DNA from 3 places in the Desulfolithobacter dissulfuricans genome. Region 2 is predicted to be linked to each of the others. Evidence: riboswitches for the same ligand, from Rfam matches in the RefSeq annotation. Region 2 holds a riboswitch; each other region holds the start of a gene.

Region 1 (7,654 bases), 1.7 Mb from region 2:
TCCTTGGCCGGAACTGCGGCGATCACTGCCCCGTGGCTGGCAACTCCGGTCAGGCAGCGGCCGATGACCCGGTCGCTGACCAGTGGCCTGGCCCCGTCGTGAACGAGGACGGTGTCGATTTGTGGTGGCAGGGCGGCAAGGCCGTGGGAGACCGATTTCTGCCTGGAGGCCCCGCCCCTGGTCAGTATGAGCTTTGCCGGCAGCGGACTGGCAAGATATCTGGTGAACAGTTCCAGGCTCTGCTGGTAATGGGAAGGGGGAAGGGCGACCACCACGGCGGAGATGGCCGGGTGATCCAGGAAAATTCTGATGGTGCGGATCAGGACCGGCGCCCCGGCCAGCTCAAGAAACTGCTTGGGCCGGTCCGCTCCCATCCGGGTGCCGAACCCGGCGGCCGGAATGATGGCCCCGGCCCGGGCCGATGTTTCTCTCTTTCCGGTACCTGCGGTACTCATGGCGATGGCGAATAAAAAAGAGGTGAAAAAAAGAGTGCAGGACAAGCTCGGCCGCGCAGACCTCATTTATCCTGCACTCAAAAAAATGTGATTACCACTGAAATTCAGCCTTCGATGGATGAAGGTGTCGGCCTCACTTGTTGCACGGGTGTCTGTGGCCTGGATGGCCACAGTCAAGCCCCCAGGGACGGGTTCATGGCGTCCCGTGAAACAAGTGAGACCGACACCGGTTTCAATGCTGAAGATTGATGGTAATCAGAAAAAAAAATCGGGACGGGCTGTAAGCCGAATTCTGTCTCCGCCGAGGCGGAGCATGATCATTTCTCTGGGATACCGGTCGCCCGGCATCTCGTGCAACCTACCCGGAAGCCTTGGACGGGCCGCCCTCAAACGCTTCCCTATTTGGTCTTGCACCCGGTGGGGTTTACCCTGCCTTCCGTGTCGCCACGAAAGCGGTGAGCTCTTACCTCGCCATTTCAACCTTACCTGTGCCCGCGGTGGCGGGCCATCGGCGGTGTGTTTTCTGTGGCACTTTCCTCCGGTTACCCGAAGTTCGCGTTACGAACCACCGTGCCCTGTGGTGTTCGGACTTTCCTCTCTGGATCTCAGGTGAAATCCAGAGCGATCATGCGCCCGTCCCAAACTGTATAGCCGTATTTATTATGGTGCTGGTCCGGAATATTGTCAAGGCCGGGTCAGGCGCCTTGAAGCTGCCGGTGGTTGTCGATGCCCTGGTTGGCCAACTCGTCGGCCCTCCGGTTCTGCGCCCTTGGCACATGGTGCACCTTCCAGCCCTCAAAGGAGCGGAGCAGCTGGCGAACTTCTGTAAAGAGCGGTTTGAGGGCCGCGCTCTTGACCTGGTAGCGCCCCTGGAGCTGGCGGACAATGAGTTCGGAGTCCATAAAGATCTCCACCCTGCAACATCCCTCGTCCCTGGCTGCCTGCAGACCTATGAGCAGGGCCCGGTACTCGGCCACGTTGTTGGTGCAGGTGCCCAGGTACACTGCCCTGGTGGTCAGCTCACGGTCGCTGTCGTCAAGCAGGACAATGCCGGCCCCGGCCCGGCCGGGATTGCCCCGGGAGGCACCGTCGGTATAGAGCCGGCAGGTGCCCGGGGTGCGGTGGCGTTCCGGGGGAGGCTCTGTTTCCAGAGCCGGAAAGGAGTTGGAAGGCTGCACCGCATCCGCGGACCGCTTCTTCTGTTCTTCTGCCAGGCCAATCAACGCCGCCCGGACCGCCTCGGCCCGGTAGTCGGGAAAGAGGGCGGAAAGGGTGGTGTCAGATAGCCTGGCGGCCAGAGTCTGCAGCAGTTCTTCGTTTCCCGGTCGGTTACGCATCCGCGGTCTCGCTCTCTTCTTCCTGGAAGTAGAGGATCCGGTGGCAGGTGGGGCAGATGCTCATCTTGTCGCCCTTGCGGACCTCGTTGAACTGCTGGGGTGGAATGGCCATGAAGCATCCCTGACAGACGCCATCCCGGGTGGCGACCACAGCCATGCCGTGCCGTTTGCTGAGCAGCAGGTTGTAGCGCTTGAGCAGAGAAGGGCTCAGCTCGGCGGCCAGTTTTTCCCGTTTTTTGGCCACGCTTTTCTTGCGGGTGGTGATTTTCTTGACCGCATTGTTGACCTTGGTGGTTTCCTCGGCCAGCAGTTCCTCTTCACCCTTGCACAGATTTTCCAGTTCGGCGGCCTGGTTTTCCAGCTGTTCGGCCTGTTCCATGATCAAGGTCAGCTGTTCCTGGCTTTCCTTGATCAGCCGCTTGGCGTCCTCGATTTCCTTGAGCAGGGCCTGGTGTTCGCGGCTGGTCTGGACCTGCATCATCTTGTTCTGCCGGTCCTTGATCCTGGCGGCGGCATCCTCGTGTTCCGCCTTGACTTCCCGCTGCCGCTGCTCCAGGGCACTGACCTTTTCCCGGCACTGGTTTATCTGCTCCTGCTTGTCGGCAATACTCTGCTGCCGGTCGGTGATTTCCTGCTGTTTTTCGCTGATCTGCTTGTCAAATCCGGCGATTTCAGTGTCAATTTCCTGCAGGGCAATGAGTTTGCTGATTTCTTCGTTCAATGGTGTACTCCTTATGCAACACGGTTTCAGGCCGGCAAAAACCGCCGGCAGTTAAAATATTCGTGCAAGCGGACTGCGCTGGGCTGCCGTATGCAGGGGCAGTTCCAGGCCGGCCGCCTCAAGTTCCTTTGTAAGCGCCTGGTGGAGCGATGCGATGACGATCTGTTCTGTTGCAAAATGTCCGCCGTCCACCAGCCAGAGTCCGGCCTCCTCGGCCCAGCGGGCCGTGGCGTGCTTGAGCTCCGAGCTGACAAAGACATCGGCCCCCAGGTCCAGAGTTTTTCCGGCATAGTCAAAGCATGAGCCGCCGCAGACCGCCACCCTGCGGATAGTCTCGGGTCGCGGGCCGGCCTCGAGCAACCAGGGTGGCTCAATGGCCTCCCTGAGGCGGCCGATGAAATCATCGGGAGTCAGGGGGACCGGGTATTCCCCGATCCGACCGAGGCCACAGGAATCGGCCGCGCTTTCACTGGACGTGGGGTCAAGGGGTCGTGTTTTTTCAAGACCAAGTCTTCGGGCCAGGATATCGCTGACTCCGCCGCTGGCGGCATCGAGATTGGTGTGACAGCCTATGACGCATATGTTGTGACGGATGGCTGTGCTGATGAGCCGGCCGCCTGGCTGTTCGGTACGAATGGATTTGGTCGGGTGGAAGATCAGGGGGTGGTGGGTGATGAGCAGGTCGGCATGGAGTCGCGTGGCTTGGTCCAGCACCTGGGAGGTGGGATCGAGGGCCAGCATGATACCATGCACCGGTTGTCCGGGATCACCGATCAGGAGACCGACATTGTCCCATGACTGGGCCAGCTCTGCCGGGGCTATACGCTCTAGAATGTCAAGAATATGCTGGACGGTTGCCGTCATGGTAGCGATTGTGGCTGTGGCGCAGGAATGATGCCAAAGAAAAAGAGGCACATCCTCCGGGGATGTACCTCTTCATCTCGAGCTTGGTGTTGCTGTAGTCTGTTTCTGAAAAAACAGATTGTCGAAAGCTGATGATTTTGTTCAAGATCCTGCGTAGTGTTATGCATGGTGGGTACCCCGCCATGCCGTATTGTCCGTGGTGGGCCTACCTGGACTCGAACCAGGGACCGACCGGTTATGAGCCGGTGGCTCTAGCCAGCTGAGCTATAGGCCCATCTCTGATAGAGAAACAGATAATATTACCAGGATCCGGGCAGGGGTCAATATCTTTTTTCAGGTGTGCAGAAAAAAATATTTTCTGTTGTCCTGGTCCTGTGGTAGTCTTGGTCTTTGAATTTCCAGCTCTCCAGGCCGCGTGCCGAGTCCGGCCCCCGGACGCTCCGGCTGCCACGGTGGGGTGCTCCCCGCCTGCAGGGATGGCGTTTTCCGTCCTTTCGCGACGATCTTTGTGAAATATGCGGGTTAAGAGAGCGGGACATCTGGTCCCTATCGTATATAACTCCTTGTCAGCAGTGGTTCCGGGATGATCTATAATAATCTTATCTATTTTCTGGTGGTCATCTTTGTCTTTTCCACCGACACCGCTCCCAAGGAGCCTCTGCTGGCGCCCGCCTACGGAACCATGGTCCTGGGTGGCCTGCTGGTCCTCTTTTCGCAGATAGCAGGCCGGCTGTATCGGCGGGCCCGTTTCGGCTCGGCCTCGGCCTATTTTTCCGCCGAAAGGCGGCTTTCCATCCTGGCGGTTCTGTTCTTCCTGGTCGCCGTCTATGTGGTTGATCTTAAGTATTACCTCCGTTTTCTTTCCCTGGGCGGCCGGCTGCCGGTCCTGGAGAACCTGGGCGGGCTGGCGGTTTTCTTCGTTTTCCTGTCCCTGATGTGGCTTAAGGCCCGACCCGCTTACGAGGCCGTATTTCAGCGACGCTATACCCCGGCCGGGTTCGTGGTATCCAATATCAAGGCCAATCTGCCCATTGTTCTGCCCTGGCTGGTTCTGTCTCTGGTCTTTGATCTGCTCTCGTCCCTGCCCCTGCCCCGTTTTCAGCAGGTCCTGACCTCACCCTGGGGCGACCTGATTCTTTTTACGGCCTTTGTCGTTTTCCTGGCCGTCTTCTTTCCGCCTCTGGTCCGCTGGCTGTGGAACTGCCGGCCCATGCCGGATTCCCCCCTGCGCCGGGAGATAGAACGGTTCTGTCGGCAGCAGGATTTCAAGGCGGAAATCCTCTACTGGCCGCTGTTCGAAGGCCAGGTCCTGACCGCCGGGATCATGGGTATCGTTCCCCGTTTCCGCTATCTACTGGTAACCCCGGCTCTGCTGGCCGCCCTGGATCCGGAAGAGCTGGAATCGGTGCTGGCCCACGAGATAGGTCATGTCAAGCGGATGCACCTGGTGCTCTATATCTATCTTTTCCTCGGGTTCAGCCTCCTGGCCGGCGCCCTTGCCCGGGTGCTGCCCTACCTGGTCCTGGGTTGGGACTTTTTCTACTTGACGGTGGAGCGGCTGCATGTCTCGCCCGACACCCTGCTGGCCCTGTTCAGCGGCGGGCTGATCCTTCTGCTGATGATCGTCTATTTCCGTTTCATCTTTGGCTTTTTTATCCGCAACTTTGAACGGCAGGCCGATCTGTACGTGTTCCGGGCCCAGGGTACCAGTTGGCCTCTTATCCGTTCCTTTGAAAAGATAGCCACCCTGTCGGGCAATATCCGCGATGAAAAATCGTGGCACCATTTCGGCATCGGCGAACGGATCGATTTTCTCCAGCGCTGCGAACAGGACCGCTCTCTCATCCATCGCCATGACCGCAAGGTCTGGCTTGGGATGGCGGCCTATACCCTGATCGTGCTCAGCTGCGTGGTGGCTGTGCGGCAGGTGGATCTGGACAAACTGGCCGCCGGTAACGAGACAAGGTACATGGAGGCCGTGCTGGAGCAGAAACTTCGGCAGGAACCGAAAAACTCGGTCTGGCTCCTGCTCCTTGGCGATCTGATGCAGGAAAAGAAGATGGAACGCAAGGCCATCAACGCCTATGAGCGGGCCCTGAAACTCGATCCGCTCAATGGTGACGTGGCCAACAACCTGGCCTGGCTGCTGCTCACGGCCAGTGATCCCGCACTCCGCGATCCAATCCGCGCCCTGACCCTGGCCCGGACCGCCGCCACTCTCAAGCAGCAGGGGTACATTTTAGACACCCTGGCTACGGCCTACTGGGCCAACAACCTGAAGGAAGAGGCCATCCTGACCGAACTCAAGGCCCTGAAACTGGATCCGGAAAACCGGCGTTATTACCTGGCCCAGATACGCAAATTCAAGGAATCGACCTGGGATCGGCAGGATTTCTGACCCCCTTTTTTTCGAGAGGGAAAATCCCTCATTTGGTGTTTGACTAAATGTGAGCCACAATATATAGTGGCGAAACGCAACATTGCCGGTACGCTTCAAGGGAAGCGTGGCAGTCTGGCTACGAGCCGGACGACAGGGAATCCGGTGCAAATCCGGAACTGTCCCGCAGCGGTAAGTGGAAACGACCACCGTCTCCCGGCAACGGGAAAAGCACTGTCCCCTCCGGGGATGGGAAGCGACGGTCAGTAGGAAGAGAACCATGTTCCCCTGTCCACAAGTCCGAAGACCTGCCGGCAACATGTCCCGCACTTGACCCTTCGAGGAAAGGAGAGAGGTATGTCCGTGTCTGTTCAGGCCGCGTCCGCGGCAGAGTCTGCTCTTTTCACCACCATTCGTAAACGTGATGGCCGGTTGGTCCCCTTTGTGGTGGACAAGATCACCGATGCGATCCTGAAGGCGGGCCGCGCCACCGGTGAATTTGGCCGGGTGGAGGCCCGGCGGCTGACCATCCGGGTCCTCAGCCTGGCCCAGGCCATGCTGTCCGATGAGACCCTTGAGGTGGAGACCATTCAGGACCTGGTGGAAGAGGTGCTGCTGGCCTCGCCGTACAAGAAAACAGCCAAGGCCTATATTCTCTACCGGGATCAGCACGCCCGGATACGGGAGATGGTCCAGAAGGCGGACGTGGAGCTGATCGAGAGCTACCTGGAACGGCTCGACTGGCAGGTGGAGGAAAACTCCAACATGGCCTATTCCCTCCAGGGCCTCAACAACTATATCGCCAGCGAAGTAAGCAAGGTCTACTGGCTCAGCAAGATATACACCCCCGAGGTCCGCCGGGCCCACCAGCAGGGAGACCTGCACATCCATGACCTGGGCCAGCTTTCGGTATACTGCGTGGGCTGGGACCTCCAGGACCTGCTCCGGGTGGGATTCCGCGGCGCCTCGGGCAAGGCCGAATCAGCTCCGGCCCGTCACCTGCGCACCGCGCTTGGCCAGATCGTCAACTTTTTCTATACTCTCCAGGGCGAGGCCGCCGGGGCCCAGGCCTTTTCCTCCTTTGATACCCTGCTGGCGCCCTTTATCCGCCACGACCGACTCGAGTACCGGGAGGTGAAGCAGGCACTGCAGGAGTTTATCTTCAACCTGAACGTCCCGACCCGGGTCGGATTCCAGACCCCCTTTACCAACCTGACCCTGGATCTGCAGGTGCCGCATGCCCTGGCCTCCCAGCCGGTGATCATCGGCGGTGAGCAGCAGGACACGGTTTATGGCGACTACCAGGCAGAGATGGGGCTTTTCAACCGGGCCTTTCTCGAGGTGCTCTCCGAAGGCGATGCCCGGGGCCGGGTGTTCACTTTTCCCATTCCCACCTACAACATCACCGATGATTTCAACTGGGATGACCCGGACCTGGAACCCCTGTGGGAGGTGACAGCCCGCTATGGGATCCCCTATTTCGCCAATTTCGTCAACTCGGATCTCTCCCCGGACGACGCCCGGTCCATGTGCTGCCGCCTGCGGCTTGATACCCGGCAGCTGGAGAAACGGGGCGGTGGACTTTTCGGTGCCAATCCCCTCACGGGTTCCATCGGCGTGGTCACCATCAATATGGGGGCCCTGGGGTACCAGGCCACGGACGAGGCTGATTTCTTCTCCCGTCTCGACCAGCTCATGGAGACAGCCCGTACCAGCCTTGAGACCAAACGCAAGGTTCTTGAGCAGTTCACCGATAAAGGGCTCTATCCCTATACCCGTTACTATCTGCGCCACGTGCGGGAACGGTTCGGTTCCTTCTGGAACAACCATTTTTCCACCATCGGTCTCATCGGTATGAACGAGGCCTGCCTCAACTTTCTCGGCCAGACCATCGGAGAAA
Region 2 (7,654 bases):
GGCGACCCTTGATACCATGCGTCTCTATACCAGGAGTGTTATTGAATCCATGCCGGACGGTTTGATGACCCTGGACTGCGGCCAGCGGATCGTATCGGTGAACGCACGGGCAGCGCGGTTGGCCGGTTCTCCTGCCGGGAAACTGCTTGGTATGTCGGTGGACAGGGTGTTTGCCAACTGGCCCGGCGAGCAGATCTGTACGGAACAGGGAGTGGCTGCCCTGGAGTATGAGATGCAGCGGACAGATAACCGGTCCATTCCTGTCCGGCTCAGCGCTTCCCCCCTGAAGGACCAGGAGGGGAATCGACTTGGTACCGTGGTGATCATCCGCGATATCCGGGAACTGCGGGCCATGGAGAAGCAACTGGAGCGTTCCCGCCGTCTCGCGGCACTGGGACGAATGGCGGCCGGGATTGCCCATGAAATCAGAAATCCCCTGGGGACATTACGAGGGTTTGCCCAGTATTTTGGCAATCAGGCTGTGGATGAAAATTCCCGGGAATATGCCCAGTTGATGGTGGGAGAGGTGGATCGTCTGAACGCGGCAATTTCTGCTCTGCTGCAGTTTTCCAGGCCAAGAGATCCCGAGTTCGGAAAAGTGTATCCCGGCCGGCTGCTCGAAAAGACAGCCAGGTTGCTCGAGCATGATTTCCGCGCCGGGCATATTGATTTTTTCATGGATATCCAGTGTACCAGGACCATTGTTGCCGATGGCGATCTCCTTCTACAGGTTGTTCTTAATCTGCTGAAAAATGCACTGCATGCCACCCCCGGTGGTGGTCGTATCAGCCTGGCCTGCATCGAAGAAAAAGATACGGTCCAAATAACGGTTTCCGATTCGGGCAAGGGTATGACCCGGGAAGAACAGGAGAAAATGTTTGATCCGTTTTTCACGACCCGGCGGGCAGGGACCGGACTGGGCCTGGCTGTCAGTCACCAGATCGTTGAACAGCATCATGGGCATTTTGAAGTGGTATCAGCACCGGGCAAGGGGACGAAAATCACGGTGGTGCTCCCCGTAACCCAGAAAAATCAAACTGGAATCTGATTACCATCAATCTTTGGCATTGAAACCGGTGTCGACCTCCCTTGTTTCACGGGACGCCATAAACCCGTCCCTGGGGGCTTGACTGTGGCCATCCAGGCCACAGACACCCGTGCAACAAGTGAGGTCGACACCTTCATCCATCGGTGGCTGAATTTCAGTGGTAATCACAAACTGGAAACAGGTGATATGCAGGAAAAAACGATTCTGCTTGTTGATGATGACGCGGCTCATCGTACCATGCTCAAGGTAAATCTCATGGGAGCCGGCTATCGCTTACTTGAAGTCGACGATGGGGATCAGGTCCTGCCTCTACTGATGGACCAGGAGGTGGATCTGATTCTGCTGGACCTGAAAATGCAGCGAATGGATGGCCTGGAAACCCTGGCACTGCTCAGGGAAAAGGGACGCATGGAGCCGGTTATTGTTATCACGGCATTTTCTTCGGTGGAAAGTGCTGTGGCGGCTATGAAACAGGGCGCAGTCGATTATGTGACCAAGCCTGTTGATATCGAGGCGCTGAATCTGGCAGTGGAAAAAGCGCTCAATATCGAGGCGCTTAGAGAAGAGAACGCACAGCTCAGGGAACGGCTTGGAGAAAAGTTTGACTTTGGCAATATTATCGGCCGCAGCAGTGGTATGCAGAGGGTGTTTGAGACCCTCTCGTTGGTGGCTCCCAGCGATGCAACAGTACTCATCACCGGAGAATCGGGAACCGGTAAGGAGTTGATTGCCGGGGCCCTGCATCACAACAGTCTGCGTAAAGACGGTCCCTTTATCAAGGTCAACTGCGCGGCGCTGCATGAAAATCTGCTGGAAAGTGAGTTGTTCGGCCATGAACGGGGTGCCTTTACCGGTGCGGAGCGGCAGCGTAAGGGCCGCTTTGAACAGGCCCACCGCGGCACGTTGTTTCTTGATGAAATCGGCGATATGTCGTTGCAGACCCAGGCCAAGATACTCAGGGTTATTCAGGAAGGAGAGTTTGAACGCCTCGGCTCCAGCCAGTCTGTAAACGTGGATGTCCGTCTTGTCGCGGCAACCCACAAGAATCTTCAGCAGATGGTGGAAGAGGGCAGTTTCCGCCAGGATCTCTTTTTTCGTCTCTCCGTGGTACCCATCGAGTTACCACCTCTCAGAGAGCGGCCAGAGGACGTTCCGGCCCTGGCTGATTATTTCCTGAAGAAATATGCGGCAAAAAACCGGAAAGACATCAGGGGATTTCACCCGCAGGCCTTGATGCTCCTTGGACGATACGACTGGCCTGGCAATATCAGGGAGCTGGAAAACACTGTGGAACGCGCAGTGATCCTCTGTCTTGGAGAACAGATAACTCCCCGGGAACTGCCGCCTCACCTGCTGCCGGTTGACATGGAGCCGCATCTGGAGAAGAGCGGCAGGCAGGGTTTTACCCTGCGTGACATGGAGCGTGAGGCAATTCGAACCATACTGGCCCAGACAGGGGGTAACCGATCGAAAACAGCTCGAATTCTCGGAATTGCCCGGCAGACCCTGCTCAACAAGATCAAGGAGTACGGTCTGGACGAACACTAAATAGTCTTGTCCTTTTTTCTTATTTCTGGCATATGTGGGTGCTATAGATCAGTCTGGTGCCGTCGGCGGTGGTTGTCGACGGAGAATAGGGAATACGGTGTGAATCCGTAACGCTCAGGGCCGGCGCTGTAAACGGGGACTCTGCCTGCATGATGCCACTGTTCACCTCTGGTGGATGGGAAGGCGCAGGCAGGGGCTTGATCCGTAAGTCAGAAGACCTGCCAGATTGAACCGAATAACGGATACTGCTGTCCTGTAGATCCGCGTCATGGCGAGTGCTGTGGCGCGGATTTTTTTTTGCCGGCCGGGACAGCCTCAGGAGGAAAGAAAAAGAACATGAAAACCCAATTGGAACTGGCCCGCGAGGGTGTCATCACAGCACAGATGGAGCAGGTAGCCCGGGATGAGGGCAAGGATGCCGAGCTGATCAGGGAGCTTGTCGCCCTGGGAGAAATCGTTATTCCGGTCAACCATAATCGGCCGAATCAGAAGGTGGTCGGTATTGGCACCGGGCTGCGGACCAAAGTCAATGCCTCCATCGGCACGTCGTCGGACATCAAGGATATCGAGCTGGAAAAAAGAAAGGCGCGGATCGCCGAAGAAGAACAGGCCGATACTCTGATGGAACTTTCCACCGGTGGTGACCTGGATCTGGTGCGGCGCGAGGTGCTGGCCACCGTCAACCTGCCGGTGGGCAATGTGCCGTTGTACCAGGCCTTTTCCGAGGCCAGCCGCAAGTACCATAACCCCAACAAGCTCGATCCCGAGTATCTTTTCGAGCTCATTGAGCGGCAGCTGGAGGATGGAATCTCGTTCATGGCCATTCACTGCGGGATCAACCGCTATTCCATCGAGCGGCTGCGACGCCAGGGCTATCGCTATGGCGGCCTGGTCTCCAAAGGTGGTACCTTCATGGTGTCCTGGATGGAATACCATGACCGGGAAAATCCCCTCTATGAGCAGTTTGACCGGGTCTGCGAGCTGATGAAGAAATATGACGCCGTCCTGTCGCTGGGTAACGGTATCCGGGCCGGGGCCATCCATGACAGTCACGACCGGGCCCAGATGGCGGAGATGATCACCAACTGCGAACTGGCCGAGATAGGTCGGGAGATGGGATGCCAGATGATGGTGGAAGGCCCGGGCCATGTGCCGCTCGATGAAATCGAGGGCAATATCATGCTGGAAAAGAGGATGAGCGGCAACGCTCCCTATTATGTGCTGGGGCCGCTGCCAGCCGATTCCGGGGCCGGCTATGACCATATTACCGCCGCCATCGGCGCGGCTAATTCAGCTCGTTACGGGGCGGATTTGATCTGCTACATCACCCCGGCGGAACATCTTGCCCTGCCCAACGAACAGGACGTGCGCGAAGGTATCAGGGCCACCCGGCTGGCGGCCAGGATCGGCGACATCGCTCGTGATCCATCCATGCGGGAACGAGAGAAACAGGTGGCCATTGCCCGGCGCGATACCCGGTGGGAAAAGCAGATGGAACTGCTGATGTTTCCTGAGGAGGCCCGCAGGATTCGCAGGGACCGCACCCCGGAAAACCAGCGCACCTGCACCATGTGCGGCGATTTCTGCGCCATGGAGCGGGGAATCTCCCTCTTTGCCCGCGATATACGCGGTGATAAGCGGGGCTGTAGCGGTTGTTCCGGGAAAAAGTAGGCGCCAGCCGACCTGGCGGGACGAAAAAAGAGGCTGAAAAGAGAAAGCCTGTCCAGCCAGGGCATTCAGGCCGGACAGGCTTGTGTCAGCAAGAGCCAGGGGGGCAGCCCTGTCAGCGGGTGCGGAACAGGACCAGCAGTTTCTTGAGTTCATCGGCCATCCTGGCCAGCTCCTCGGCATTCTGGCTTACGCCGGTGCTGAGCGAGGTGATCTCTCCGGCCACCTGGCTGACTTCGGCGATCTCCCGGGCAATGTCACCGGACACCGCCGAGCTCTGGGCAACATTTTCATTGACCTCGGAGATTCCCTGGGCCGCCTGCTGAACATTCTCCGCTATCTCCGTGGTGCTGGCAGTCTGTTCATCCACTGCGGTGGCAATGGTGGCCACGATTTCGTTCACCCTGGCGATGACCTCGGTGATCCGCTTGATCTCGCTCACCGTCAGGTTGGTGGAGCCCTGAATGGCTTCAATTTTGGTCTTGATTTCCCTGGTGGCGTCGGCTGTCTGATTGGCCAGTTCCTTGATCTCATTGGCAACCACCGCAAAGCCCTTGCCGGCCTCTCCGGCCCGGGCCGCCTCGATGGTGGCATTGAGGGCCAGCAGGTTGGTCTGCTCGGAGATCTCGGTGATTACCTCGGTGACCTTACTGATTTCCCCGGCTGCCTGCCCCAGGGCGTCGACCTTCTCAGACGAGCTTGAAGCAAGGGTCACGGCCTCCAGGGCCACATCCCGAGCCTCCGAGGTGTTCGTGGCAATCCTCTGGACCGTGGTCGAGAGCTCTCCCACGGCTGCGGCGACAATGTTGACATTGGTGGCCGCTTCTTCGCATGCTGCGGCCACGGAATTCATGTTGGAGCTCATTTCTTCGGTCGCTGCTGCTACATTGTTCGCCTTTTCCGATGATTGATCGGCTCCCCGGGACATGGCACCGGATGATTCAGAGAGTTCGGCCGCCGAAGCCTGCAGAACTCCGGTGCTGTTTCCCACTTTTTTGAAGACCGTGTTGAGTTTTTCCACCATCTGGTTGAGCGAATCGATCAGTTGACCGATTTCGTCCCGGCCTTTGCTGGCAAGAGTGGTGGTGAAGTCACCTTCGCCCACACGCCCGGCAAAGGTGACCGCCTCGCGGATGGTGGCGACAATTGAGCGAACAGTAAGGAATATGAACAGCATGCTGCCCATGGTCACTAACGTGGCGATCCCCAGCACCGAGACTTGCAGCCGGTGGTTGCTTTGCTGGATCATCTCCCGTTTTTCAAGCTGTTTCGCATGGGAGATGGCAACGATTTTCCTGACATCTTCCTCCACCCGATGGGCCTTTTCCCGCATGGCGTCGTTGATTCTGGTGATCTTCTGGTCGTTTTCGTACAGCGCCAGCAGGGCATCGCGGTACGTGTCGGTTTTGTCCACAATACGCTCCAGGTACTGTTCATCGACCAGGCCGTTATCAAAGGCCTCGGACAGCATCTCCAGGGCATCCAGGGTCGCCTGGAGATCCTGGGGGTCTCGCCGAAGCAGGTACTGTTTTTCATGCAGGCTGATGTTGAGTACCAGGGATCTGGCTCCCTGGACATAGATGGAGTTCAGGGCCCGTTCGATACGCACCGCATATTCGACCACCGCGTCATAGGCAGCAGTGTCACCATCCATGAACCGGATCAGGGCCTCCTTGTACCCGGCCAGGTCGTTGAAGATCTCTTTCTGGGTCGACTCCTCAAAAGTTCCGGAACTGACTATGTCCTCCAGGAGTTCCAGCGCAGTCAGCAGTTTGTTCCGGATTCGGTCCGAGCTGGTACGGATATATTCCTTTTCCAGTTTTCTGGTTTTGAGCAGGGTAAGATAGAGCTCATCCACCTCATGGAGTTTGACAAAATCCCGCAGCTCCCGGGCGGCCTGCTCCAGGTGGCCACGAAGGCCGGAGCTTGAGTCAAGGCCGATCACCTGGCTTATCCGGACCAGCTCCTTGAAATTGTTCAGGTAGCTGTCGGTATCAACGATGATGGAATCGGCCATCCGGGCAATCTCTTCATTTTTCCCCTGGGCCAGGGTACGAATGTCACTGGTCTCTTTCTTGAGATCGGCCACGTTCTTTTCCAGCCTGTCACGGTATTCCAGCTTTTTTCTCAGGAGAAAGTCCTTTTCGTTTCTCCTCGACTGGAGCATGGCGATGTTGACGTTTTTTGCGTGCTCGACAATGGCCGCATCGTTGTCGAGCAGGTTGGAAAAGTTCTCTACCGTTTTTTTGTTGCTGTAGAAGCTGAGCAGGAGAAAGGAGATGAAAATGAGAAGCAGTCCATTGAAAAGAATGCCAAATTTGATGGAGAGACTGATATTTTTCCAGAAAGACAACATGGGGTTTCCTCGTGTGCGGACAGCCTGGCTGTGATGTCGTTGGTTACAGGTTAATTGGATATTATATGGTTCAAGTAAGCTGCCTTCTCTGTAACGATTGGGCTCCAGTGTGTTTGTGGTGTTGAAAATTTTAGGTGGATAACCTTGGTGAGTCAAATGGTTTTTTAATATTTATAGCCAGGCAGAGAATATCTTCTGGCTCTGGGAATGGGCAAAAAATGATAACAGATAACGTTCCTAATAATTGGAAATTGAAGGTTTTATGTTTTGTCGGGGAGTTGGCCTGGCCTGTAAGGTTCGCAAGGCCGGTTGTTACCACTATGTGGCGGCATGGTTCTGGAAACGGGAGAAGAGTTGATGGATGAGCTGATATGTTTTTGCTTCGGCTACAGTGAAGAGGATATCCGCAGGGATGTGCGGGAACATGGTCGGTCCATGGTCCTGGAACACATCATGGCTGAAAAGAGGAAAGGGGGGTGTCGCTGCCGGGAAACCAATCCCTCCGGGCGCTGATGTCTGTCTGCGGTCCGCCAGGTGGTGGACAACGAGTTACAGGGTGGATGAAGAGAAAAGTGAAGCTGCTGACTGTCTTTCTGGAGGGGAAAGGAGAAAAGCAGTGCCTGGATGACGACAGGGAGACGCGCCGGCACCGACCGGGTTGCCGGCGCCGTATCTATCAGGCCGTTGAAAAACTACTGCGCTCGATGATACTGCGTCAAAATTCGGCTCAAAGTGCTCATGTACTCCATGTACACTGCGCTTTTCGCCTCATTTTTCCTTGTCTCATCTTCGCTCGCTACGTTTTTTAACAGCCTGCTATTCGTCCGCGGTGAAGGCGGCGCGCAGGTATTCGCGGTTGAGCCTGGCGACGTTGCGTATCGAGATGCCCTTGGGGCAGACGTTTTCACATTCGCGCTCATTACCGCAGTTGCCGAAACCTTCCCGGTCCATGGCCTCAACCATGGCGAGAGCCCGCCGTTTGCGTTCAGGCTGACCCTGTGGCAGCAGGGCCAGCTGGGAGATCTTGGCCGAGA
Region 3 (7,654 bases), 1.8 Mb from region 2:
CGATGTCCCTGGCCCGCCGCAGGGTGGCCACCGGGGTGGGTGGCCGGTCGGTGAGTTTATAGGTGGGATAAAAGGCGGTCACATGCCAGGGAATGGAGGGATCGATACTGTAGATGAAGCGGGCAATGTCTCGCAGTTCCTCGTCCGAGTCGTTGAGCCCGGGGATCACCAGGGTGGTCACCTCGACCCAGATCCCTGCCTCGTGCATAAGCCGGACCGTATCCAGCACCGGCTGGAGCCGGGCCGAACAGATACGGCGATAGAAGTCCTCGGTAAAGCCCTTGATGTCGATATTGATCCCGTCCAGCAGCGGGGCCATATCCTGGATCACCTCCGGCGTCATGTAGCCGTTTGATACAAAGACATTTCTGATGGAACGGGCATGGGCCAGCTCCATGCAGTCGCGGGCGAATTCATAGAAGATGGTGGGTTCCACATAAGTATAGCTGATGCTGGCACAACCCGTTCGCTCCGCCGCAGCCACTACCTCTTCCGGTGACCGATAGGTACCGGCGATGCCACCGTGATGCAGGTGCGGATACTGGGAGATGTCATAGTTCTGGCAGTGGAGACAGCGGAAGTTGCACCCCACGGTGGAGATGGACCAGGATTTCGAGGCTGGAAGAAAATGAAACAAAGGTTTTTTCTCGATGGGATCGCTGCTTTCCGCCACCAGATGCCCGTAGACCAGGGTATAGAGCGTCCCTTCCCGATTCTCGCGTACTCCGCAGATACCACGGCGTCCCGGTTTGATCAGGCAGCGGTGATTGCAGAGTCTGCACTGGACCTTGCCGTCCTCCTTTCTGGTGTAGAAACGTGCCTCGTGCATGGTATCCCTCCCTTGTTGCAGATCAACTGTCAGCAAACCCCTGAAAAAAACTATAATACCTATTTCCGGTATGGGAAACCGGCACCCTTGATTTTCCGGCCAGATCGCATAACGTATCTTGATCTGGCGGCGATCCCGGGCTATCTTTTCAGCTGGTGCCACCCGTCCAGGTGCCGGCAAAAAGACCATTTCTCAATGGCCGCCTAGCCCGCATATTTCACAATGATCGTGGCGAAAGGCCTGAAAACGGTGTGGATGAAAGGAACAGCTTCAAAAAGAGCCGCAGACATATTGAAATATTTCGAGGACTCTTTTTGAAGCTGTGACGCAGCAGGCGAGGTGTTTTCAGGCCTTGCAGTAGATCGCTTGTGAAATATGCGGGCTAACACCGATCCCGGCTGTCTGATGGTGCTAACCAGCATGGTTGGACCACATTTCAGTACTGTCCAGCCACAACAACTCATGAAAATCACTATGGAATTATCCAAACCTGTGGTGTTTTTCGGACAAACCTGTTTCGGAAGGATCCCATGCACTGGAAAAAAACTTCTCTTTTTCTCCTCTTTCTGACGCTGTCCACCTCGCTGCCCGCCGTGGCCTTGGCCAGAATCACGGTTTTTGTCTCTATCCTGCCCCAGGAATATTTTGTCGAACGGGTGGGTGGCGAACGGGTCCAGGTTCAGGCCCTGGTCCAGCCAGGCCAGAGTCCGGTCACCTACGCCCCGACACCACGGCAGATGGCGGCCCTGTCCCGGGCCGATGTCTATTTTCGCATCGGTGTGCCGTTTGAAAACAGCCTGATACCCAAGCTGCAGCGCTCCATACCCCATCTCTCCATCATCGACCTGCGTCAGGGACTGGATCTGCTACCCGGCGACCACGACCACGAAGGCCACGGGGCGGGTGATGAGCATGTCGAAGACAGGCGACACGACGAAGAAATGGACCCGCACACCTGGCTCGATCCCCGGCTTGTCAAAAAACAGGCGGCTCTCATCCGCGATACCCTGATCCGTCTCGATCCCGAAGGAAAAGAGCTCTACCAGCTGAACTATGAAACCTTTGCCGCGGATCTCGAGGCTCTGGACCGCAGACTCAGGGAGGTGCTCGCACCCCTGTCCGGCCAGACCATCTATGTTTTTCATCCAGCTTACGGCTATTTCTGCCGGGCCTACGGCCTGCGACAGAAAGCAGTGGCCCCCGGGGGCAAGGGGCCGGGCCCCCGCCATCTGGCACGCCTTATCGCCTCGGCCAGGAAGGACAATGTCCATGTCATCTTTGTTCAGCCCCAGTTTTCCAGCTCCAGCGCCCGGGTCATCGCCCGGGCCATCGACGGAGTGGTGATTCCGCTCGATCCGCTGGCGCGGGACTACCTGGCCAACATGGAGCGTATTGCCGGCCGGATCGCCGCCGCGTTCTCGCCAACGGTCGGGTCGTCTCCCAGACGGCCCTGAATACAACCTGAAAAAGAACATGAAGATCATCTCCGGAGGACAGACCGGGGCCGACCGGGCGGCCCTTGACGCGGCCATCAGGCTGAACATTCCCCATGGCGGCTGGCTGCCCAGGGGACGCCGGACTGAAGAGGGATCGCTGCCGTCCCGCTACCGGCTCCAGGAACTGCCGTCGGCCAACTACCGGGACCGGACCCGGCAAAACATCCTGGACAGTGACGGCACCCTTATTGTCTCCTTTGGCCCCCTCACCGGTGGTTCGGCCCTGACCGAGGCCCTGGCCATCCGGCACCGGCGGCCCTGTCTCCATATCGACCTGGAACTGTGGCAGCCGGAGCGAGCTAAAAAAGCCATAGAGCAATGGCTGAGAGACCATAACATCGAAACCCTGAACGTGGCCGGCCCCAGAGCGAGCGGCGAGCCGCGTATCTACCGGGCTGTCTTCGATCTCCTGCTGCAGATCAGCTGGCCTGAAACGGACGAAACACCATGAGCAGATCAAACAACACATCTCGGTTTTCGCGTCGGTCAATCCTGCGTTTTTTCCTTCTCTGTGGCGGAAGCGCTATGGGAGCGCCTCTTCTTACCGCCTGCAGTACTGACCCGGTAACAGGAGAAAAATCCCTTGTCATGATGTCCAGGAGTCAGGAGATAGCCCTGGACCGACAGCAGGCTCCGTTCCAGTTCTCGGCCGATTACGGGGTTATTCAGGATCAGCGACTCAACGGCTACCTGAACCGGGTGGGACTGGAACTGGCCCGCCGTTCGCATCGGCCCGACATGCCCTTTTCGTTCCGCGGCGTCAATGCGGCCCATATCAACGCCTACGCCTTTCCCGGCGGTTCCATCGCCGCCACCCGCGGAATCCTGGTGGAACTGCAGAGCGAAGCCGAGCTGGCGGCCCTGCTGGGACACGAAATCGGCCATGTCTGCGCCCGGCACGCAGCCGAACAGATGGGCAAGGGATTGCTCGTCAACCTCCTGGTGGCCGGGGCCTCGGCGGCTACCTCCAGCGCCGGTCACGAGAGTACGGCCGAACTGATCTCCAGGCTTGGCGGCATCGGGGCCGGAGCCCTGCTGGCCAGATACAGCCGCAACGACGAACGGGAGGCCGATGCCCTGGGCATGGAGTACATGACCAGGGCCGGATACACGCCGCTCGGCATGGTGGGCCTCATGGAGATCCTGCTGCGGAGCGGAGAGCACAATCCCACCGCCATCGAGCTCATGTTCGCCACCCATCCCATGAGCCGGGAACGGCTGGAAACGGCCCGCCAAAATGCTCGTGGCCGCTACCGGGCCATGATCGACAACCCCGATCACCGGCAAAGGTACCTGGATCACACCGCCAGCCTCCGTCGTCTCAAACCGGTGATCAAGGCCATCCAGAAGGCGGAAACCGCCATGGCCGGTAAACAGCTCGATCGGGCCGAAGAGCTGCTGCGCACCGCTCTTGACCAGGCTCCGGAGGATTACGGAGCCCTGGTGGTCATGGCCAAGTGTCAGTTCCTCCGCCGGCAGCCAAATGAGGCTGCAAGCTATGCCCGCCAGGCCACCCGGGTCTACCCGGACGAAGCCCAGAGCCACTGGCTGCTGGCCATGGCCAGCCTGGCGGAACAGAAATATGGCCAGGCTCTGCGGGAATTCGACGAGGTGGACCGGCTACTGCCAGGCAATCCGGACATCCTCTTCTACCGGGGCCGGGCCCTGGAAGGCATGCAGCGCCGGGAAGAGGCCGCCCGGGCCTACGCCGCCTTTCTTGGCCAAGTGCGCCAGGGTGACAAGGCAAAATATGCCTACGCCCGCCTCCGGGAATGGGGCTATATTCGCTGAAGGGTGCTCACGATACATTCCCGGGACCGATAACCGCTCGGCGGGCACGGATCACCTCTTCCCGGCAGGAGCAGGTTGACGGAGCGCATTTTTTCAGGTAACGTTGGTGTCATATTTTCAGATGCTCTTAACCGAGCTTAATAGGGAACCCGGTGTGAATCCGGGACGGGCCCGCCGCTGTGACCGGGGACGAATTTTGCAACATGCCACTGACCTCCTCCGGGGTTGGGAAGGCGCAAAAGGAGGATGATCCGGGAGTCAGAAGACCTGTCTGAAATACATAGAGAGCCTGCCCTCGCGGACAAGGGGCAGATGTATGCTCACAGGGTTGTTCGAGGAAAAATCAGGGATCCTCGGATCAATAACTTTTTGTTTATTGGTCCGGGGATTTTTTTTTGCCTTTACCCGGCATCTCCGGACCGGCACAACGTCATTACGAGGAGATGTGTGATGAAAAAGGAGATTCGAGCGGCCCTGGCCCTGTGTCTCGTGGCCACACCTGGACTGGCCCTGGCAGGAGCGGACGAAGACAGTCCTGCAAACGAAGTTACCCTGGACGAGGTGGTGGTGACCGCCACCCGCAGTGAAGAATCAGTGCGGGAGATTCCGGCCAAGGTCGAGGTGATCGATGGCGAGACCATCGAGCTGACCACCGGCGACACCCTCACCGAGCAGCTCAAGAAAAACAGTTCCATCGGAGTAATAGAGTATCCCGGCGCCCTTGCCGGCATCGGAATCCGCGGTTTCCGGCCGGAATTCTCCGGTATCACCAAGCACACCCTTGTCCTCGTCAACGGCCGGCCGGCAGGGGCCACCAACCTGGCGACCCTGCTCACTGACAACGTGGAGCGGATCGAGGTCCTGAAGGGGCCCGCCTCCTCTCTCTACGGCGGCGAGGCCATGGGTGGCGTCGTCAATGTCATCACAAAAAAGCATACCGGGCCGCTCACCGGTATGGCGGAGATAGGCTTTGGCTCTTTTGAGACCAATGCGGAAAAGACGGCCGTGGGTGGCAGCATGGGGAGAGGCTTTGACTTTGACATCTTTGCCAACCGTTTCGAACAGGCGGACGACTACAAGATGGGCGACGGTGCAACCAGGCCTAACACCGCCTATAAAATCCAAAACGGTTCCCTGCGCCTGGGCGGTGATCTGGGAGCGTGGCGGATCGATGTCAGGGGTGACATCTACCAGGGCCGCGATATAGAAACGCCGGGTGACATAGCCTATGGCAACGATATGTCAGGCCACAAGGATATCGACCGCTTCGGGATGGACGTTACTCTCGGCGGGCCACTGGGCGACAGTACCAGAATAAGCTTCACGGGATACCGCAGCAACGAGACTGCCGAGAACTACAACCACTACTCGGGCTGGTACCCGTCCGTGGTTCAGGTAACCCCCTACCGGAGCTACGACTCGGAGACCGACTGGCTCGGATTCCAGCTCAAGGACGAGTACACCTGGGGCAGCCACAGGTTCGTCGCCGGAATCGATTACCAGGATATCGACAGGGAAAGCCGGAGCTACAACCAGGACGGTACCCGCAGGGCGCCCTGGTCCCCGGATGAAGGCCGGGAAAACTGGGCAGGCTACCTGGAAACCATCTGGCGCTTTATGGATGACCGGCTCACCGCCACCATAGGCGGCCGCTACGACACCTTTGAGGTGGAGACCAAACCAACGCCCTACAAAACCGATTTTACGCCCAACTCTGAAGATTTTTCAACCTTCAGCCCCCGGGCCGGCCTGAACTACAACCTTGACCTGGGACTCCGGTTGCACACCACCATCGGCAAGGCCTTTGTTCCGCCGACCGCGGCCCAGCTTGCCGGCTATGCGGAAACGGACGTTGGCGGGGTCACCATGGTCACCCGGGGCAATCCGGACCTGAACCCCGAGTCCTCGATCACCTGGGATATCGGTATCGGCTATGCTCAGCCCAGGCTGGGATTGTCCATGGACGTCACTTATTTCCACACCGACGTGGACGACAAGATCACCACGATCACTGTCGGCAACACCACCACCTACGAAAACAGCCTCAGCGCCGAAATGGAAGGGCTGGAAACAGAATTTTCCTTTGATATCGGAGCGCCCATGAACTGGGACCGTTCGCTGGAACTGTTTGTCAATGCCACCCACATGTTCAAGGCCGAAGAGGAACAGCCCGATGGGACCATGAGCGATATCCACAACGTGGCCGACTACACGATAAACTATGGCCTCCGATACTCGGACGACATGTTCGATGCCAGGCTGCATTTCCGCAGCCAGGGCCGGATGAAGGATACAGACTGGACCGCACCCGGCTATCCGGAAATAGAATACCCCTCCTTCACGGTGGCGGACCTGGTGGTCGGGATGTCGTTTAAGGAGCATCACCGGCTCACCCTCAAGGTGGACAATCTCTTTGATGAATACTACTACGAGAAAACAGGCTATCCCAAGCCCGGAAGAGGCCTCTACCTGAGCTACCGGTATGCGTTCTGAGCCGAAAATATGGATGAGGACCGGCAGCCGGCCCTGACCCGAAGACAATCATGGTCACCGCCATGAACGGACCGGCGATCGATCTTTTAAAAGAGGAAAACACACTGTCAGGGCGGCGGGCAGCCTCCTGCAGTTTTTCACCTGCAACGGGATCCTCAGCCGGCCGGGATGACAGCATCCCGGCCGGACCAATCTCTGTACCTATCCGGACAGGTTTTTTTCGGGGCACAGCCCCGAAAAAAACCTTCATCTTCTGCCCGCCGCCCTGCTGTTTCGCGGAAATCTGTTGCAAACCATTGGCCTGTTGCCGGAATAATCCCTTGCCCGGGAACATATTGAAGGACAAGCAGCAGCCCTGAAAAAAATCAGACACCCAAGGAGATCCCATGGAAATCATCGGCGAAAGCATGCACATCATGAACCCGCAGTTTCTCAAGGCCCTGGAAGAGCTGGACGATGAGAGCCTGGTCCAGCTTGCCCGGAGTCAGGTGGAGGCCGGAGCCACCGCTCTGGACATCAACCTTGGCCAAAGCAGAAAACTCGGCCGGCTCACACCCTGGCTGGTGGAAACCATCCAGGACCGGCTGGAGGTGCCCCTTTTTCTCTCCAGCCACGTGCTGAGCCAGCAGCGGGCCCTGGAGATCCACCGGGGCCGGGCCACCATCAACGCAGTGACCGCCAGCCGGACCGAACTGAACCGGGCCATGAAAATTGCGAAGTTTTTCCAGGCCAACCTGGTGGTCCTGCTGGTCAGCTCCGAACTGACGCCCACGGATGTCAACGGTCGTCTCCAGCTGGCCATGCAGGTCCTGGAAACCGCCGAGACGACCGGTCTTTCCCCGGACCAGCTCTATCTCGATCCGGTGATCGGTTGCCGGCCGGATCCTGCCAGCTGGAACCTGAGCGCCGGACTGCCGGACATCGATGTGGTCCTGGAGTCCATCCAGCTTGTCAAAGAACTGAGCAGCAGGCCGCCGAAAACCATTGTCGCCATCTCCAATTCCTCGGTCTGCCTGTCCCGGAGCGAGCGTTCCTCCTTCCACTG

What was found. A riboswitch is a leader RNA that binds a small molecule or an ion and turns the genes downstream of it on or off. The one in region 2 is predicted to bind cobalamin.
Region 1: linked by a shared signal. The riboswitch ahead of GF1_RS13030 (ribonucleoside triphosphate reductase) and the one ahead of thiC (phosphomethylpyrimidine synthase ThiC) in region 2 are both predicted to bind cobalamin.
Region 3: linked by a shared signal. The riboswitch ahead of GF1_RS13630 (TonB-dependent receptor plug domain-containing protein) and the one ahead of thiC (phosphomethylpyrimidine synthase ThiC) in region 2 are both predicted to bind cobalamin.

Annotation. Positions count from the first base shown of each region.
Region 1 covers NZ_AP024233.1:2,916,491-2,924,144, reverse strand. Annotated here, with positions in the region: gene ispD (2-C-methyl-D-erythritol 4-phosphate cytidylyltransferase) at 1-455, opposite strand, end outside; RNA gene rnpB (RNase P RNA component class A) at 721-1,096, opposite strand; gene GF1_RS13055 (ribonuclease HI family protein) at 1,151-1,792, opposite strand; gene GF1_RS13050 (zinc ribbon domain-containing protein) at 1,785-2,513, opposite strand; gene GF1_RS13045 (Nif3-like dinuclear metal center hexameric protein) at 2,565-3,377, opposite strand; tRNA gene GF1_RS13040 (tRNA-Ile) at 3,575-3,651, opposite strand; gene GF1_RS13035 (M48 family metallopeptidase) at 3,961-5,775, shown strand; cobalamin riboswitch at 5,847-6,084, shown strand; partial or broken gene GF1_RS13030 (ribonucleoside triphosphate reductase) at 6,112-7,654, shown strand, end outside.
Region 2 covers NZ_AP024233.1:1,258,966-1,266,619, forward strand. Annotated here, with positions in the region: gene GF1_RS05550 (two-component system sensor histidine kinase NtrB) at 1-1,048, shown strand, start outside; gene GF1_RS05555 (sigma-54-dependent transcriptional regulator) at 1,235-2,596, shown strand; cobalamin riboswitch at 2,634-2,836, shown strand; gene thiC (phosphomethylpyrimidine synthase ThiC) at 2,933-4,267, shown strand; gene GF1_RS05565 (methyl-accepting chemotaxis protein) at 4,380-6,620, opposite strand; gene GF1_RS05570 (bacterioferritin-associated ferredoxin) at 6,978-7,133, shown strand; gene GF1_RS05575 (succinate dehydrogenase/fumarate reductase iron-sulfur subunit) at 7,437-7,654, opposite strand, start outside.
Region 3 covers NZ_AP024233.1:3,046,856-3,054,509, forward strand. Annotated here, with positions in the region: gene amrS (AmmeMemoRadiSam system radical SAM enzyme) at 1-829, opposite strand, end outside; gene GF1_RS13615 (metal ABC transporter solute-binding protein, Zn/Mn family) at 1,360-2,283, shown strand; gene GF1_RS13620 (putative molybdenum carrier protein) at 2,303-2,776, shown strand; gene GF1_RS13625 (M48 family metalloprotease) at 2,914-4,116, shown strand; cobalamin riboswitch at 4,220-4,405, shown strand; gene GF1_RS13630 (TonB-dependent receptor plug domain-containing protein) at 4,567-6,609, shown strand; gene GF1_RS13635 (dihydropteroate synthase) at 6,996-7,654, shown strand, end outside.